DNA from 4 places in the Paenibacillus sp. 01L418 genome. Region 3 is predicted to be linked to each of the others. Evidence: riboswitches for the same ligand, from Rfam matches in the RefSeq annotation. Region 3 holds a riboswitch; each other region holds the start of a gene.
What was found. Region 3 has a riboswitch for cyclic di-GMP ahead of AC1DSE_RS22865 (transglutaminase-like domain-containing protein). Riboswitches for the same ligand answer to the same signal wherever they lie in the genome.
Positions count from the first base shown of each region.

Region 1 (4,165 bases), on a different contig from region 3:
AGGAGAGAGTAGCGTCAATGGAAATGAGAACGAGAGTCCATACGATTTTTATGCTGATTGGCACGACGGAATGCGGGAAAACAACCTTTGCAAATGAAGTGCTGATGCCGCAGCTGCGATTTAGGGATGACAGCAAGGGCATGAATGCGAACGTGCAATATATTTCATCCGATAGCATTAGACAAGAGCTTCTAGGCTCTGATTATGATAAATATGATCAAATCATGCTTGAAGCGAGCGATCAGGCTTTCCGCCTTTTGTTCGAGAAGCTGCGGCTGGTCACTACTTTCCCCATCAATGCGGAATTTGTTGTCGTGGATACAACAGGTTTGTCGGAGGATTTCCGGGCGAGAGTGAGGGAGGTTGCAAAGGAAAATAACTACAACCTTGAAGTCGTGCTGTTTGATTACAAGAAGCGGGATGATTATTATTCATCGGAGCGTTCGAAGAAACTGATAACGAGCCACATTAATCGTTTGCGCAAGGACGTGCTTGGTTCGCTCTCGAGGGAGAAATATAGCAAAGTTCATAAGGTGCGGGCTAAAGATTTTTATTCCCCTATGGATAAGGTTGCGAATCCGGATTATAAGATTATAATCGAGGATGCTGCTGAGTATTTGGACGTTTTTTTACCGCTGGACCAGAAGACGATTATCGTCGGTGACGTTCACGAATGTGTGGATGAGCTGAAGGCTTTGCTCGTTAGCCATGGGTTTCAACTAGAGGGCAATGTATTGGTTGAGACAGGAAAGGTCAGCGGTACAAAAGTATTGCTCGTTGGAGATTGGATCGATAAGGGAAGCCGCACTAAGGAAATCATTGATTTCCTATATACGAATCAGGATAAGTTTTTGTTTGTGCTTGGCAATCATGAAAACTTCGTCCATAAATATATGCGTGGTGAAATCAAAGGTGTGGAAGAGGAGCTGCTGCATGCCTACTTCGATTCGACTGAGGTGCTGAGAGGCGATGCTGAGCTGCTTCAGAAGTTTAATCATCTCGTATCGCTGTCGAAGCCTTTCTACAGAATGGTAGGAAAATCAGGACCATCCTATTATGTGACTCACGCGCCATGCGAGAACAAATATATTGGCAAGCTGGATGTGAATTCGATCCGTCATCAGCGCAATTTTAGACTCGACCGATCGGCGCCGATTGAAGCACAGCTTGCGTTTCTGAAGCGGGATGCAGCAGGAAACCAGCCGTATCATGTTTTTGGACATGTGGCTGCTAAACAAACATTTCGGATCAGAAATAAAATCCATTTGGATTCAGGCGCAGTTCACGGCAATCTGCTAACCTCGGTTTCTCTGTCGGTGAAGCCGACTTTCAAATCACAGAAATCGGCAATAGCCGGCATGGAAGGCGAGCTTCCTGCTCTCTTCAAAGAGGAACGCAAAGTATCGCTGCAGGAGCTGGATGATGATGAAGCCCGCAGATTGCAGTATTGCTCGCGCAATAAAATTAACTTTATTTCAGGAACCATGTCTCCTGCAGATAAGGATGAAGCGGCGGGTGAGCTGGAATCGCTGAGGAAAGGGCTGAACTATTTTATGGAGCGCGGTGTTAAAGAGGTCGTGCTGCAGCCCAAATATATGGGATCACGCTGCAATGTTTATTTGCATGCAGATATCGAGCAATGTTTTGCAGTGAGCCGCAATGGGTACAAAATAAATAAGGTTGACCTAACCGCTGTTTATGAGCGACTGCTGCAAAGATTCGGAAGCTACATGAAGGAAAACGATATATCGATGCTTCTGCTGGATGGCGAGCTTTTGCCATGGGAGGCGCTGGGAGAAGGTCTCATCGAAAAGCAGTTTAAGCCAATTGAGAAGGGGCTTGAGACAGAGCTTGCATTCCTGAAGGCGAATGGATTCGAGGAAGCGTTCGGAAAGCTTGCGCATGATTTCAAGGAAAGTGGTTTTGAAAAGGATCAGTTTCACCTTAGCAAAGGGGCTATTAATGAGAAATATGGCCTAGCCGTCTACCAAAACTTTAAACATGTTCATTCTATTCTTGAGAAAAACAGGCCAATTGATGAGCATATCAAAGCATATGAAACGTATAAGAGGCAGCTGGAGCTGTATGCCGAGGCTGGGGAGCTTGAATACAAGCCATTTTCGCTGCTCAAAATCGTATACGTAGACGGAAGCGAGCAGCTGCCAGCGTGGAAAACCTCGGAGATGTATCGTTTCCTCTCTGACGATCCATTCATCACGCTTGTTCTGTCTGATGCGGAGAGCTATGAGCTTGCAGAAAAATATTTCTACACGCTTACGGTAGACAATCATATGGAAGGTGTCGTGATTAAGCCGGAGATGCCTCAGCCGTACACGGTTCCCTATATGAAAGTGCGCAATAAGGAATACATGTCTATTATTTACGGTTATGATTATAGATTTCCGCACAAGTACAATAAGCTCATCAAGCAAAAAAATATTACGCAAAAGCTTCGTACATCATTTAACGAGTACCGGCTAGGACAGCATATGCTGGCGATTCCTTTTGCTGAAATTGCTCCAGAAAACGATGGATATCAAGCGGCTGTTGCGAATCTTTTGTTTGAGGTTGCCAAAGAGAAGGAAATAGATCCTAGATTGTAAATCATCAATATACCAAACCTCCCAAAATGGGAGGTTTTTCTACATCATTCGACCTATTATGAAATTGGTTATGGTATATATCGGAATAATATGGAATACTGGTATATGTAAAAAGTCCTAGTAAAAAGCAAAGTTGTCGAAAGACAATGACGCAAAGCCAACAGGCCTAAAGGAAATTTCCAAAGGTGGCTGGGTTGCCAAAAGGATGAGTGATAACATACCTATATCCTCTCCTTAAAAACTTCAGGTTACCGCCTACGTTATGAATAAGAGGGGATATTTAGCAATGAAACAAATGATTAAACGTTTTAATGGCAATGTTAATGTTGGTAGTTTTAATATTGTTCAAAAGTTAGCTAATTTAGGCTACTGGGAGTTTGACCATATTCGCAGAGAAGCATCCTGGTCGAATCAAATGTTCGAAATATATGGTATGAAATCTGATTTCTCGATGACGATTGAACAATTTTTTGAGTTCGTGCATCCCGAAGATCGTGAGCGCGTTAATGAGCAGTTCCACCTTGCAATTGAATCAAAAAAGGAAAGCGTTTCCGAGTACAGAATCGTTCGTCAGGGCGGTGAAGTTAGACATGTGGTGGAAAACATTACGTTCATACGGAATGCCGAAAACGAGATATTGTTGACGATAGGCATGATTCAGGATGTTACGGAAAATAAAAAAATACAGCATCGCCTCACACTAGAAGAGCAGCTTTATAAATCGATATTTGAAAACAATCCTGATGCTGTCTTTTCTTTAGACGCACAAGGGCGTTTTTTGTCATGCAATTCAGTGCTTGAGCAACTTTTTGGATATACGAAAGAGGAAATTATTAATGATAGTTTTCATAAATTTGTAGATGCCGCAGCGCTGGATAAAACGATTCAATATTTTGAGCAAACGGTCAAGACGCTGAATCCTCAAAACTATGATACGACAGGCATTACGAGAACAGGGCAAACGGTCGAATTTAATGTGACCAATATTCCAATCATTATTAATAAAAAGCTTATCGGTGTCTACGGCATTGCCAAGGATATTACGCAGCAAAAAATGATTGAGCAGTCGTTGACTGAGACCGAATTAAAATACCGCAGTATTGTCGAGCAATCCATTGTCGGTATTTTTGTCGCGCAGAAAAACAACTTCGTTTATTCAAATGATCAGCTCAATAAAATGTTCGGTTATGACTCCTTGATCGGTATGGATATTATACAGACGATTCATCCCTCAGACCGTGAAGCCGTCGTTAATCAGCTAACGAAGTTACAGGAGGGGCAGTCTTTATCTAATTTCTGCCACAGAGCCATTAAACAAGATGGGACGAATATTCATTGCGAAGTGCACTATAATCAAGTGTCAAATATGGGTGAGCAAGCGATCGTTGGCGTAGTCCTTGATATTACGGATCGAAGCAAGGCTGAGGAATTAAATCAATATTTGGCTTACCACGATTATTTAACGGAGATGCCAAATCGCAGAATGTTTGAAGACCAGCTAGATAAGCAGCTAAGGGTAAGCGAGTATTTTAAGCAGAGGCTGGCGATCATGCTGATTGACG
Region 1 is NZ_JBFTSN010000218.1:1,555-5,719, reverse strand. Features, by position in the region: gene AC1DSE_RS21840 (methyltransferase domain-containing protein) at 1-12, shown strand, start outside; gene AC1DSE_RS21835 (metallophosphoesterase) at 18-2,603, shown strand; cyclic di-GMP riboswitch class I at 2,720-2,805, shown strand; partial or broken gene AC1DSE_RS21830 (EAL domain-containing protein) at 2,890-4,165, shown strand, end outside.
Region 1: linked by a shared signal. The riboswitch ahead of AC1DSE_RS21830 (EAL domain-containing protein) and the one ahead of AC1DSE_RS22865 (transglutaminase-like domain-containing protein) in region 3 are both predicted to bind cyclic di-GMP.

Region 2 (3,524 bases), on a different contig from region 3:
TTGATTTTCGAGCCTTTACAAGCGTCATTCTCCGGCATATGATGAGTTCATATGAACTTGTAATATAGGAATGCAAGACGAATGCGCGAGGAGGAAGCGATATGGAGTCCTTTACGCTTACTCGAAAAGAGATGGCTTGCTTGCTGCTGGCTCTGGACGGAAAGTATAATTTGAAGCCACTGCAAGTGCTGCAAGCCGCATGGACCAAAACGCATCAATGTGACTTGGAGAAAGGCACGGGACTGCCTGCATTTATGTCTACGCTGCTGCCTCCAATTATTGAAAAGCTCATTAAAGGAAATGAGATTAAAGGCTTTTCACTACATGAAATTGCTGCGTTGGGCCAACTAATCGAATATTCGAATCTGTCGATTACCTCCATGCAAAACTGGGTAAAGCGAGATTTCAAACCTTATTTCGATTGTCCGAAAGCTGGGAAAAAATATTCTCTGAACCAAGCTGCGTTATTATTCATTATTGATGATTTAAAGTCAAATCTTGATTTTGAATCAATACGCAAGCTTTTTGAGATCGTATTCAAGAAACCAGAGGATGAAGCAGACGATTTAGTTGGGCCTATTGAATTATATGCATCTTATACCAGTATGTTTGAGGAGCTAGATGCGAATAACGATCAACTGCTCGACATTTCCGGTCATTTGAAGGAAAATCCGCATCAAGATTTATTGACAGAGCATGTCATTCGCTCTTCAGCGAATCAATTTGCAAGCAGATTGCCGAATTTAACGGAAAAACAATGGGAAGCGGTGCGAAATATTTTGCTCGTTGCGGTTATTTCCATCCAAACCTCCTATTTTCATTCGTTAGCAAGGCGTTATTGCAATGCAACCTTATTTTTAGCCACAGAATAAATATGGTTCAAGGGATGACAAATTCACTAAATAGTCCTATACTGGTTTAAGTTGTAAACTACAAAATAGACAAACTGAAAAAGGCAAACTTGTTGAAAGACAAGGACGCAAAGTTATGGGCCTAAGGTGTACGCACTATGGCTGCCAGACCGCCGGAAGGATAATAAGCTAACTGAGCTGTCCGCCTCCTGTGGCTGGATAGCTTTTTTTGTTTTCAGGAGACAGAGGAGAGAGCAAGCAGGATGGTTTTTAAGGATAGGATAGAGAGAGCAAAAATACTGTTTAAGAAATTGAGTTTGAAGAAAATAACGAGCAAATTATTGCTTGTTACCGCAATCATCACACTTTTTAATGTAGGCTCGGGCGTTTTGATTTATTTTCAAAATCATTCAGTAGCAACCTCAGTCGAAGGCTCAGAGGAATTGCAGCGTGCTGAACGCAATTATCAAGGTATATCGAATAGGCTGCTGAAAGTGATGCTTCTAATGGTAGATGCCATTGAAAATGGCAAAAGCGATGCAACGCTGATCATGAAGGATTTGGAAACGATGCCTGCCAACATCGATGAATTAGAGAAACAGCTTATCGATATGGATAAGAAATATCCGCCTGCAACGGAAGATGGTCCTTATTATGCGAATCAGGTTAATGTTCTTAAGCTTGCATTAGATAACTTGAAAGTGACGAATACAGATGTGAGTGGATTATCATCAGATGAGAAATCGCTCCGCATAAGCAATCTAATAAGCGTATATACCGTCATTCTAAGTTATTCCAACGATACAATGCACGAGCGTTTGACCGCAGACGCTAACGCGACGCAGAAGCTTCTCGATAAAGACATATCCAGTGCGAACCTTATTGTGCTTATAAATGTCATTTTGCTAGCTATTCTTCCTGCTATTATGATTTTTGTCATCTCACAATCGATTAGAACAGGACTTGTAGGCATTACAAAAAGAATTAAGCAGTATGGCAATAATGATTTTACAAGTCAAGAAAAACTCGTTCGCTCTGACGAATTTGGCGATCTTGACCACGCTTTGGCTAATATGGGCGATCAGCTGCGAGAAACGATTAAAGCTACGCTTGAAGTGAGCGAATCTGTGCTCCACATTTCGAATAATATGGATAATATGATTGGTATTAATCGAAAAGCATCAGAGGATGTAAATGGCCAAGTGGAGCTGGGCAGAAAAGTGTTGCTGTCGCAGTATGACGATGCTTCATCCATTTCGGCAGTTACGGAAGAAATCTCAGCAAGCTCTCAGCAAATTGCTGCGTCGAGTGAATACATAAACAATGATATGCAAAATATGAAGCAATCATCTCATAACGGCACGCAGCAGATGGCTGGCGTGGTCTCGATGGTAAATGAAACAGTAGACCAGTTCTCAAAGCTAACTGAAGCTTTCGAAACGATGAATGAACGATATAACAATGTAGCTAAGTTTTTGAACGGCATTCAGGATTTGAACACACAGACGAATTTGTTGTCACTGAACGCATCCATTGAATCGGCAAGAGCGGGTGAGCATGGCAGAGGGTTCGCAGTTGTCGCTGATGAGATCCGCAAGCTGTCCAGTCAGACCGATATGATCTCGAAGCAGATCACGAAGGAGCTGACACTCATACAAAGCGATGTGGCAGCAAGCAGCCGCACGATCGGCAGCTTCGCGAATGTTATTAACACGACTCGTCAAGCATCCGAAACCGCAAGCAGCACATTCCAAGCATTGGAATCACAAAGCAGCATGCTGTCAGATCAAGTGAGCGAGATTTCTACGGCAATTAGTGAAATTACAACAGGCATGTCTCATATCGTGTCTGCAGTAGACAAGCTATTGACGACGTCTTCAGAAGTGAATGGGAAAATGGAACATATGAGCGAGCTTTCAGTTAAGCAAAATGATATATCCGATGATTTGCGCACGCTTGCGGAGAAGCTTTCACTTTCCTCGCAGGATTTGAAGGAGAAAGCATCTGTTTTCAAAGTGTAAGCAACAATAAATGATAATCGAGTGAGGCAGGCAGCATCCATAGGATTTGGGTGCTGCCTGCCTCTTTGTGCAAATAAAGAAGGATAAGCGAGTATAATGCCGAATCAATGAATGGAATAGACCAATAAAAAACAGATCCACTATGGGAGACAGGATGAGCGAAATGAACTTTCAAGTTAATTTACAAGGGATGATCGAGCTTCTCTCAAAGCATTTATATTCTAGCCCAGGCGTGTTCATTAGGGAATTGCTGCAAAATGGCGTTGATGCGATTACAGCACGCAAACGGCTTGGACATCGTTTTGATGCACGCGTAACAGTTGAAATTTACGGTTCTCGAACGATTGCCGTTCACGATAATGGGATAGGCTTGTCCGAATCCGAAATCCAGCTTTTCTTGGCTCAAATCGGAAGTACCTCCAAGCGTGACGAAATGGATTCAGCAGATGACTATATTGGACAATTTGGCGTGGGTTTGCTGTCCTGCTTCGTAGTGAGCGGCGAAATCGTTGTTATTACCCGCTCCGCTCTAGAAGGCGATACTTTAGAATGGCGCGGGCGGCCAGACGGCACGTACTCGATCCGCAAGCTTGAGAAGGATGCTCCAATCGGCACCACCGTGTTTTTGACATGCAAGGAGGGTTACGAGGAC
Region 2 is NZ_JBFTSN010000361.1:151-3,674, reverse strand. Features, by position in the region: gene AC1DSE_RS27610 (DUF1836 domain-containing protein) at 102-872, shown strand; cyclic di-GMP riboswitch class I at 945-1,029, shown strand; gene AC1DSE_RS27605 (methyl-accepting chemotaxis protein) at 1,115-2,872, shown strand; partial or broken gene AC1DSE_RS27600 (ATP-binding protein) at 3,036-3,524, shown strand, end outside.
Region 2: linked by a shared signal. The riboswitch ahead of AC1DSE_RS27605 (methyl-accepting chemotaxis protein) and the one ahead of AC1DSE_RS22865 (transglutaminase-like domain-containing protein) in region 3 are both predicted to bind cyclic di-GMP.

Region 3 (4,165 bases):
CCTAGATAATATATCATAGGCGTATATAGCATTGCAAGTGTTTTTTTTATTATTTACGAAAAAGTTTTCAACACTCCTATTTGCCTTCTAATTGCGCAATCGTTGCTTCGCTTCCTCCTCACCTATATTGAAGAAAGACATAAAAAAACGAGCTCTGCGATTTCCGCAAGCTCGTATAACTTCTAATATGTTTTTGTAACTGTATATTGAGCTGCATCCTTGATAAGCTCATACTTTTTCTTGCCCTTCTTTAGACCCGCATCAACTGTCGTATCAATCGTAACCCATTTCCCATCCAAGTACACTTCGTTCCAAGCATGATAAACATCCACATAAGTAGATTGTCCCATCAAGAGCTTCGTAGGGATATCCACGCTCCGCAGCATTGCCGCAAACAATGAAGCGTATCCGTAGCAGATATCCTTTCTCGATTTAAATGTGCGATCAATATTGGGGAGGTAATCAACTGACAGATTAGCAGCTAATTGATTATCATAACTTACATTCGTAATAATATACTCGTAGATTGCCTTTACTTTCTCCATATCCGTTTTTTTATTGCTCGCTAATTCTTTTGCCTTGACGATGGCGCTGCTCGCATTCGACCAGTCAATGTTCTGGATGGAATTCAAGTACAAAACCTTGTTGTCTTTCAAATCAAGCGTCACCGTTTCTTTCTTCGCCAGTTTGTATTTGTTGCCTGTTGTATTCTCTAGAACAGATATCGTATATTCGCCATTGCCAAGCTGCAATGGAAACTTCTCAGCTGTTTTTCCGCCGGTTAGATTATATGTATAGTTTGATGCGCCTTTTGCGATCATAAGCTTCGTTTTCACTTTAGTGTTCACTGCATATTGTACGGAGACAACACCTTTATCTAAATTCCCCGTATTGAGCCAATCAGAAGAGTCCGCTTCATTTGCCTGAACGACCGTTACATGGATGGATGCAAAAAGAACAAAAGCTGCGATGACTAACATAAATTTACGCATGAATATACTCCCTTCGGTAGCTGGCTGCCATCTTACGGAAGGCCCTTTAGCTTTGCGTCCCTACCTTTCGATAGGTTTGCCATTATCGTGTGAAGCGCTATGTGATGAATTTCCCTATAAAAACAAAAAAAGCCTGTTCATTCGGTAGCTGGCTGCCATCATACGGAAGGCCCTTTAGCTTTGCGTCCCTACCTTTCGATAGGTTTGCCGTTATCGTGTAGCGCTTTATTAGTTCTATTCTACCATATGAATCTAGCAAATCAATAGATTGTACTACAATATCAATCATAATTTGAATGTTTTTAAGGATTGTTGTTGCAAATTCTCGATATTAGAAAAAAAGAACCGTTGGCTGCTAAAAGCCAAACGGTTCCTTGTTTCTTTCTTATTCAGCAGAACGCTGATCTCTCATATGAGGGAACAACAGTACATCACGAATAGATGGAGCATCTGTTAGAAGCATGATCAATCGGTCGATACCGATTCCTAGTCCGCCTGTTGGCGGCATGCCGTATTCCAGAGCGCGGATAAAGTCTTCATCCATCTCATGCGCCTCGTCATTTCCATGCTCACGCTCAACAAGCTGCGACTCGAAACGCTCACGCTGATCAATCGGATCGTTAAGCTCCGTAAATGCATTAGCATGCTCACGTGCTACGATGAATAGCTCAAAACGATCGGTGAAGCGTGGATCTGCTTCGCTCTTCTTAGCAAGCGGCGAAATAGCAACCGGATGTCCTGTAACAAAGGTTGGCTGAATAAGCGTGTGCTCACCGAACTGTTCAAAGAAAGCGTTGAGAATATGACCAAACGTCATATGCGGATCAACGGCAACTTTGTGTTCTTTCGCCAAACGATGGGCTTCCTCGTCGCTCATTTCCACGCCGAAATCTACGCCAGTCGTTTCTTTGACAAGCTCAACCATGCTGACACGGCGCCACTGAGGTGTCAAATCAATTTCTTGGCCTTGATAAGTGATTTTCGTTGTTCCAAGAACCTCTTGCGCAATATGTGCGATGACATTCTCTGTCAATGCCATAATATCCTTGTAATCCGCATAAGCCTCGTAAAGCTCAATCATTGTAAACTCTGGATTGTGGCGAGTCGAAATCCCCTCATTCCGGTATACACGGCCGATCTCATATACTTTCTCCAATCCGCCTACAATCAGTCGCTTCAAATGAAGCTCGATTGCAATACGCATGTAGAGCTGCATGTCCAGCGCATTATGATGCGTTTCGAAAGGGCGTGCTGCAGCACCGCCTGCAATGGAATGCAGCGTTGGTGTTTCTACTTCTAAATACCCGCGGGAATCTAGGTAGCGACGCATGGATTGAATGATTTTGGAACGAGTAATAAAGGTTTGTTGGACGTCGGGATTCACGATAAGGTCAACATAACGCTGACGATAACGAAGCTCTACGTCTTTCAAGCCATGATATTTATCAGGCAATGGAAGAAGCGACTTTGTCAAAACTTCAATATCACGCGCTTTGACAGAGACTTCGCCTGTATTCGTTTTGAATACAACGCCTACTACGCCAATGATGTCACCGATATCCAGCAAGTCAAAAGCTGCAAACTTATGCTCTTCAACGGAATCTTTACGAACATAAATTTGAACCTTGCCGCTCAAATCTTGAATCGTAGCAAAACCCGCTTTGCCCATGCCGCGTTTCTGCATAATACGGCCAGCAATACGCACTTCAACCGCTTTTTCTTCTATTTCTTCTTTGCTGAGCCCTTCATAGGCTTGTACAATATCTTTGGCGTTATGAGTGCGTTCGAACTTTCGGCCGAATGGATCCACACCTAACCCTCTAAGCTCGTCCAATTTGTTTCTGCGAATTTGCAAGAGCTCACTTAGCTCCTGCTGTTCATTGTTTTCTTGTTCCACTTCTTTCATCTCCTTGATCATTCGGCAAAAGCAAGCAGCTGTCACCGGATTCATGCAGCAAAATCTCGTTTCGCAATAAAATATAAGCAATGTATAGACCTGTAATATACGTTCTTATATTTTAAACGTTCAAAAAGCTTCCTACAAGGAAGCTTTTTGAACCGCTCATAGCAAACATTATTTTTTGATATCGAGAATTTTGTATTGAATAATGCCGACTGGTACGCTAACTTCGACAACGGTGCCTTTTTTCTTGCCTAAAATCGCTTTACCAACCGGGCTTTCATTTGAAATCTTGTTTTGCAAAGGATCGGCTTCCGCTGTACCAACAATGGAATAATCCATTGTGTCGCCATACTCCATATCCTCAACCGTTACGATCGAACCGATGCTCACGGTATCAATATCAATATCGTCATTATTTATAATACGCGCATTGCGCAACATTTTCTCAAGGGTAAGAACGCGGCCTTCGATAAATGCTTGCTCATTCTTCGCATCTTCATATTCCGAGTTTTCGCTTATATCACCATAGCCAATTGCTACTTTAATACGTTCAGCTACTTCACGACGCTTGACCGACTTTAGGTTCTCTAATTCATCTTCGAGCTTTCGCAGCCCTTCTTGAGTCAGAATGATTTGCTTATCGTTCATCTTTCCGATTCTCCTGTCATGTGACTAATTTTTCATACCTTGTATGAATTCACTGTTACCTAATATATTACGCTTCTTATTCCTCATACCAACTGTTGTTTGAAGCGCTCTTGATGTCTTCGTTAGATTATATTGCACGATTATATTGCAAAGTTACCCTGAATGTCAATCAAAGCCAGACGACCCATTGAAACCGTTTCATTTCTGAAATGTAGAGCAGAAGCCGCATGATAGCGGCTTTTGTCGAATGGTGTCGGCTCGCTCCCGTTACGGGGTAAATCGCATAACCGATCTATTTGTATTTTAGTAAGCGTCTACTTCTGCAGAACCCGCTTCATTGCTGAAACAGCACTGACAGCTTGGAATTCTTCGTCCTCTCCAAGCGAGTGGACGTAGTTTTCCAAAATCGCTACCATCGGATCACAGCCGGTATGTTCGAGCAGCCTTTTTGCATCCTCTGGTGAGAAAACGTCGCCATTCCCAATTACGGGAATCGATACCGCTACTTTGACATCCTTTATAATGTCCCAATTAGCCTTACCCGTATACTACCATGCAAAATGGCCTTGTCGCTTACCATCTCCGCACATACAAGACCCGTTCCAAACTCCTTGGCAATTAA
Region 3 is NZ_JBFTSN010000238.1:5,481-9,645, reverse strand. Features, by position in the region: gene AC1DSE_RS22865 (transglutaminase-like domain-containing protein) at 183-992, opposite strand; cyclic di-GMP riboswitch class I at 1,005-1,083, opposite strand; cyclic di-GMP riboswitch class I at 1,133-1,211, opposite strand; gene lysS (lysine--tRNA ligase) at 1,378-2,898, opposite strand; gene greA (transcription elongation factor GreA) at 3,067-3,543, opposite strand; partial or broken gene AC1DSE_RS22850 (tRNA-dihydrouridine synthase) at 3,963-4,165, opposite strand, start outside.

Region 4 (4,165 bases), on a different contig from region 3:
ACGCTCCTTTCCGCTTCCCTCGACTACCCAAAAAGCGCCAACGACTCCCCAAACTAATCTTGCCATTATGAACTGCTTGCTCTACTCCACCACTGTATTTCCGATAATTTCTCTCCAGCTCGCTAGATTTCTGATTACTACTATTCAACCCGCCAGCTGCTGCATCTCCACTCGCCCCATCAGCTTTTGCTTCCTCCGCACATGCGGCCAATAACTCAATCGCCTCATAATCAGTATTTCGTCCTCCTTCATTTAAGCTTTTACTCGCACCGTTTCTGCCGACACTGCCACGTTTTATAGCCGCATCCCAAAGCTCCACTGCAACGCACGCATCCCCGAGCGGCAGTTCTTCTTTTAGCAGCCATCCCTCCTCTGCGATCTCGTTGTTCAAGAATCCCGCTTCACCAAACGCTCCATGCATCCAGAAGTATTTATCCACCATTGCCTTGATGGTAAGTCGAGCCTGCCAGCATCCATTCACTTTCACAACATACAATTGTGCCTTCATCTCTATTCGCTCCCTCGACACTTTATAGAACTGATTTCATTATTCATCTGTTAAGTTAACTATAGCCTCTCCCTTCCCAGACAAAAGGAGAATGATGTTGGCAAGCACGGTAAACAAAAAAAAGCACACCCAACAACGCATTTGCGTTATTGAGTGTGCTTCACTCCGACTATTTCATTACCGTAGAGTATATACTAAAATGGCATTTTCGACAAATCTGTCGGATTTTGCAAATCAATTAGCACCGCATGATCAGAAAGCGACACAACTCCTTCTGCTTGAAGCAGCCACAGCAGCTGAGTTCCATCCACACCCTCTGTTTGAGAGCGCTTACCGTCTTCGCTTCCAGACAACGGATTAGATCCATTAGAGTGAATCCTGACCTCATCGCCCCTTCTAGCTAATCGTTCAACAATAGCCAGTGTCTCCTCTGTAACCCCTTGATCTACGATCGTCAAACGAACATTTTTCCCCATTCGCCGAGAGAAAGAAAACAGCGAACGTACATACCATTCCATATTGTTTTGCTGAACGTCAGCTACGAGCACATAATGCTTGCTGGATTGCTGGCGCCCTCGCCAAATTCGATACGCCAGATGCACCGACAATGCAGCCAAAGCATAACAGCCAATAACAAGAAGTAGAAGTTCAAACATGGCGGCCACCTCCTCTTTGTGACACTATATGCCATGAAGAGCCCACTGGTTCCGCAATCAAGGGACAAGGTGACAAAATGTGTGTTATGCCAAAAATATATTCTGCTTTATGATGATTATTAGTCATTTTCTGACAAAGAAACACCCTTGAGCAATTTCCAATACATGTTATCATTTTAATATGAAAGCATGCATATCTAACCGGTGCACGCATATAGAAAGGGAGAGTGGATTTTCACAATCAAAATAACTAGGGAAGCGATGAAGTATAATCTACAATTGGACACTTGGATTATATGGAGCTAGTAGTGTAACCGGCCCTCTTGGAACCCCACTACGTATCTAAGAGGAGAGTGAAAGATGCGTTATTTTAGGAAAAAAATCAGTTTAGCCCTGGCTCTGTTATTAATTTTTTCGTTGTCGCTTAGTTCCATTGCCATGGCCGAAGGTGATAGCAATCAAGGTACGAATGCTGCAGCACTCGTAGATGAGAATAGCTGTCCACAGTACTCATCGGATCGCAAGGATGTCATTGCCACGCATTCCAATATCGTAGTCAATAATAACGGAACAGCTACCGCTACGTTCCAGACGTTAAAAGATTGTGTTAGAGTCAGCTTCTCCGGCTATGAAGGCCCTGCTGACTGGGCACCTGGACCCGGCGATACAACCATTCCATACAACAAGCAAACATTTTTTGAGGGACAGTCTATTATATATCCAAAAGCAGGTACTTACTCCGTTACGATTAACATTCCAAGATGCTTGCCTTATCAATTAGATATCTATAGCGGAGATTTAATTAAGACATTAGGTCCCGGCGCTCATGGTGACAAAATTTTAGCATGGAATCTAAAGCTTTCGAACAGCTGTACGGGTAGTATCATCATCAATAAACATTTAAATGATGTCGAGGGCGCTCCACATGCAGGCATTACCTTCGAGCTTTGGAAAGACGGTAAATTAGTCAAAAGCGGTGTTACCAATAGTGACGGTATTTTGCAATTCAACGAATTGCCTATCGGTACCTATACACTAAAAGAATTAACCTTAGATGGCTTTACCACCGATTTAGTGGCTACCCAGCAGATCGTAGTAACCACAGATAACTCTGTGCAAAAAGCAGTTATCAATACGGCTAAGCTCAAACTTGAAACAGCCTGCTCCGCCGATCCAAATAAAACAAGAACATGGAAAGTAAGCAACGAGAGTGACATCGAGGTTTCTTATTCATGGGAAATTCCGAATTCCACTCAAACAGGAAACGGCGTAATACCTGGAAAAGGTTCCGTAAGCTTTTCAACGAATACGGAGCTCGTCAACCCAACTGATCCACAAGCTGTACCTAATACGCTGAAGATCCATTGGGGCAAGGAGAAAGAGCTTTCGCTTGTGAATGAAGGCGAAACCTGCTCTACGCCTACTCCAACACCGTCATCGACACCTACTGCTACTCCAACTTCTACACCTGAGAGCACGCCTACAGCTACACCAACTCCTACACCTGAGAGCACGCCTACAGCTACACCAACTCCTACACCTGAGAGCACACCTACAGCTACACCAACTCCTACACCTGAGAGCACGCCTACAGCTACACCAACTCCTACACCTGAGAGTACACCTAACAATACACCACCTTCCACACCTGTGATCACGCCTAACAACACGCCTACTGCAACAACTACAGTAACGACAACACCTACATCATCACCTGAAGCAACACCTATTGTTGAAATTGATGATGAAGATCCACCTGTTGGAGGAGTTACTGAAGGTGGAGAAGGCGAGCCGCCAATCGATCCTGTTGTTGCTGTAGATGAAGATCAAGTCCCGCTTGCTACTCTGCCAAAAACAGGCGAAAGCAGTCCGGTTCCTTATTATCTCATCGGGGCATTTGCCCTTTCAGCGGGATTCATTTCTCTTCGCAGACAAAAACAAAGAAAATAGTTAAGATTATATGTTTCACCACGCACTCTTAGGCTGGTTTTATACAGCTTAGGAGTGTTTTTCTTTTACACAACCATCGCAAGGCAACCTTTTATGCAAACAAAAACCCCCGTATCAACCGATACGGGGGTTTGCTCGATATGTAAGTAATGATCAAAAAGGCTACTACAGGGTAACCCATCCATATTTGATCGATTGGATAACAGCTTGCGTACGGTCATCAACTTCCATCTTTTGCAAAATGCTGCTCACATGGTTTTTAACCGTCTTTTCGCTAATGAATAAAAACTCTCCAATAAGCTTATTGCTCTTGCCCTCTGCCATAAGCCTTAACACCTCTGCCTCACGGCGTGTTAATGGGCTTTCATCGCCAGCAACGAACTTAACTCCCGGTTCCTGAGCAGCTGCAGCACCTGAGACAATTCCCATCTCATCCAAATACGTCATACGGCGAAGCTGGTTAATAAGCTTACCTGTCACTTTAGGATGGATATAGGCATGACCTTGGACAACGGAACGAATGGCGTTAATTAGCGATTCTGCCTCCATATCCTTCAGAAGGTAACCCGTAGCCCCTTTACGAAGGGTTTCGAATACATAGCTCTCATCGTCGTGGATAGATAAAATGATAACCTTAACATCAGGAAACATACTTTTTAATCGTTCAGTCGTCACGACACCGTTCTCTATAGGCATATTAATATCCATCAGGACAATCTCAGGAATGGTATGATTGCAAAACTCCAAAACTTGAATGCCGTCACCACATTCGCCGATAACTTCAAGATCGTCTTCCATATTTAGAATCCGCTTAAGTCCTTCACGAAACAGCTGGTGGTCATCCGCAAGTAAAATTTTGATTGTATTCACATTGCTTGCAGCTCTTTGGATCATCATCATCTTACTCCTTTCTAGATTCGGCAGTAGTAGGTATATCTATTATAATTTTCGTCCCTCTACCGGGATTTGAGTCTATATCCATCCTTCCCTCTATTAGCTCAATGCGTTCTCTCATCCCTACCAATCCAAAATGTGCGTTTCGAGTAGCATC
Region 4 is NZ_JBFTSN010000012.1:2,867-7,031, reverse strand. Features, by position in the region: gene AC1DSE_RS03170 (ATP-dependent helicase ComFA) at 1-508, opposite strand, end outside; gene AC1DSE_RS03165 (hypothetical protein) at 703-1,164, opposite strand; cyclic di-GMP riboswitch class II at 1,410-1,493, shown strand; gene AC1DSE_RS03160 (SpaA isopeptide-forming pilin-related protein) at 1,525-3,114, shown strand; gene AC1DSE_RS03155 (response regulator) at 3,280-4,008, opposite strand; gene AC1DSE_RS03150 (sensor histidine kinase) at 4,016-4,165, opposite strand, start outside.
Region 4: linked by a shared signal. The riboswitch ahead of AC1DSE_RS03160 (SpaA isopeptide-forming pilin-related protein) and the one ahead of AC1DSE_RS22865 (transglutaminase-like domain-containing protein) in region 3 are both predicted to bind cyclic di-GMP.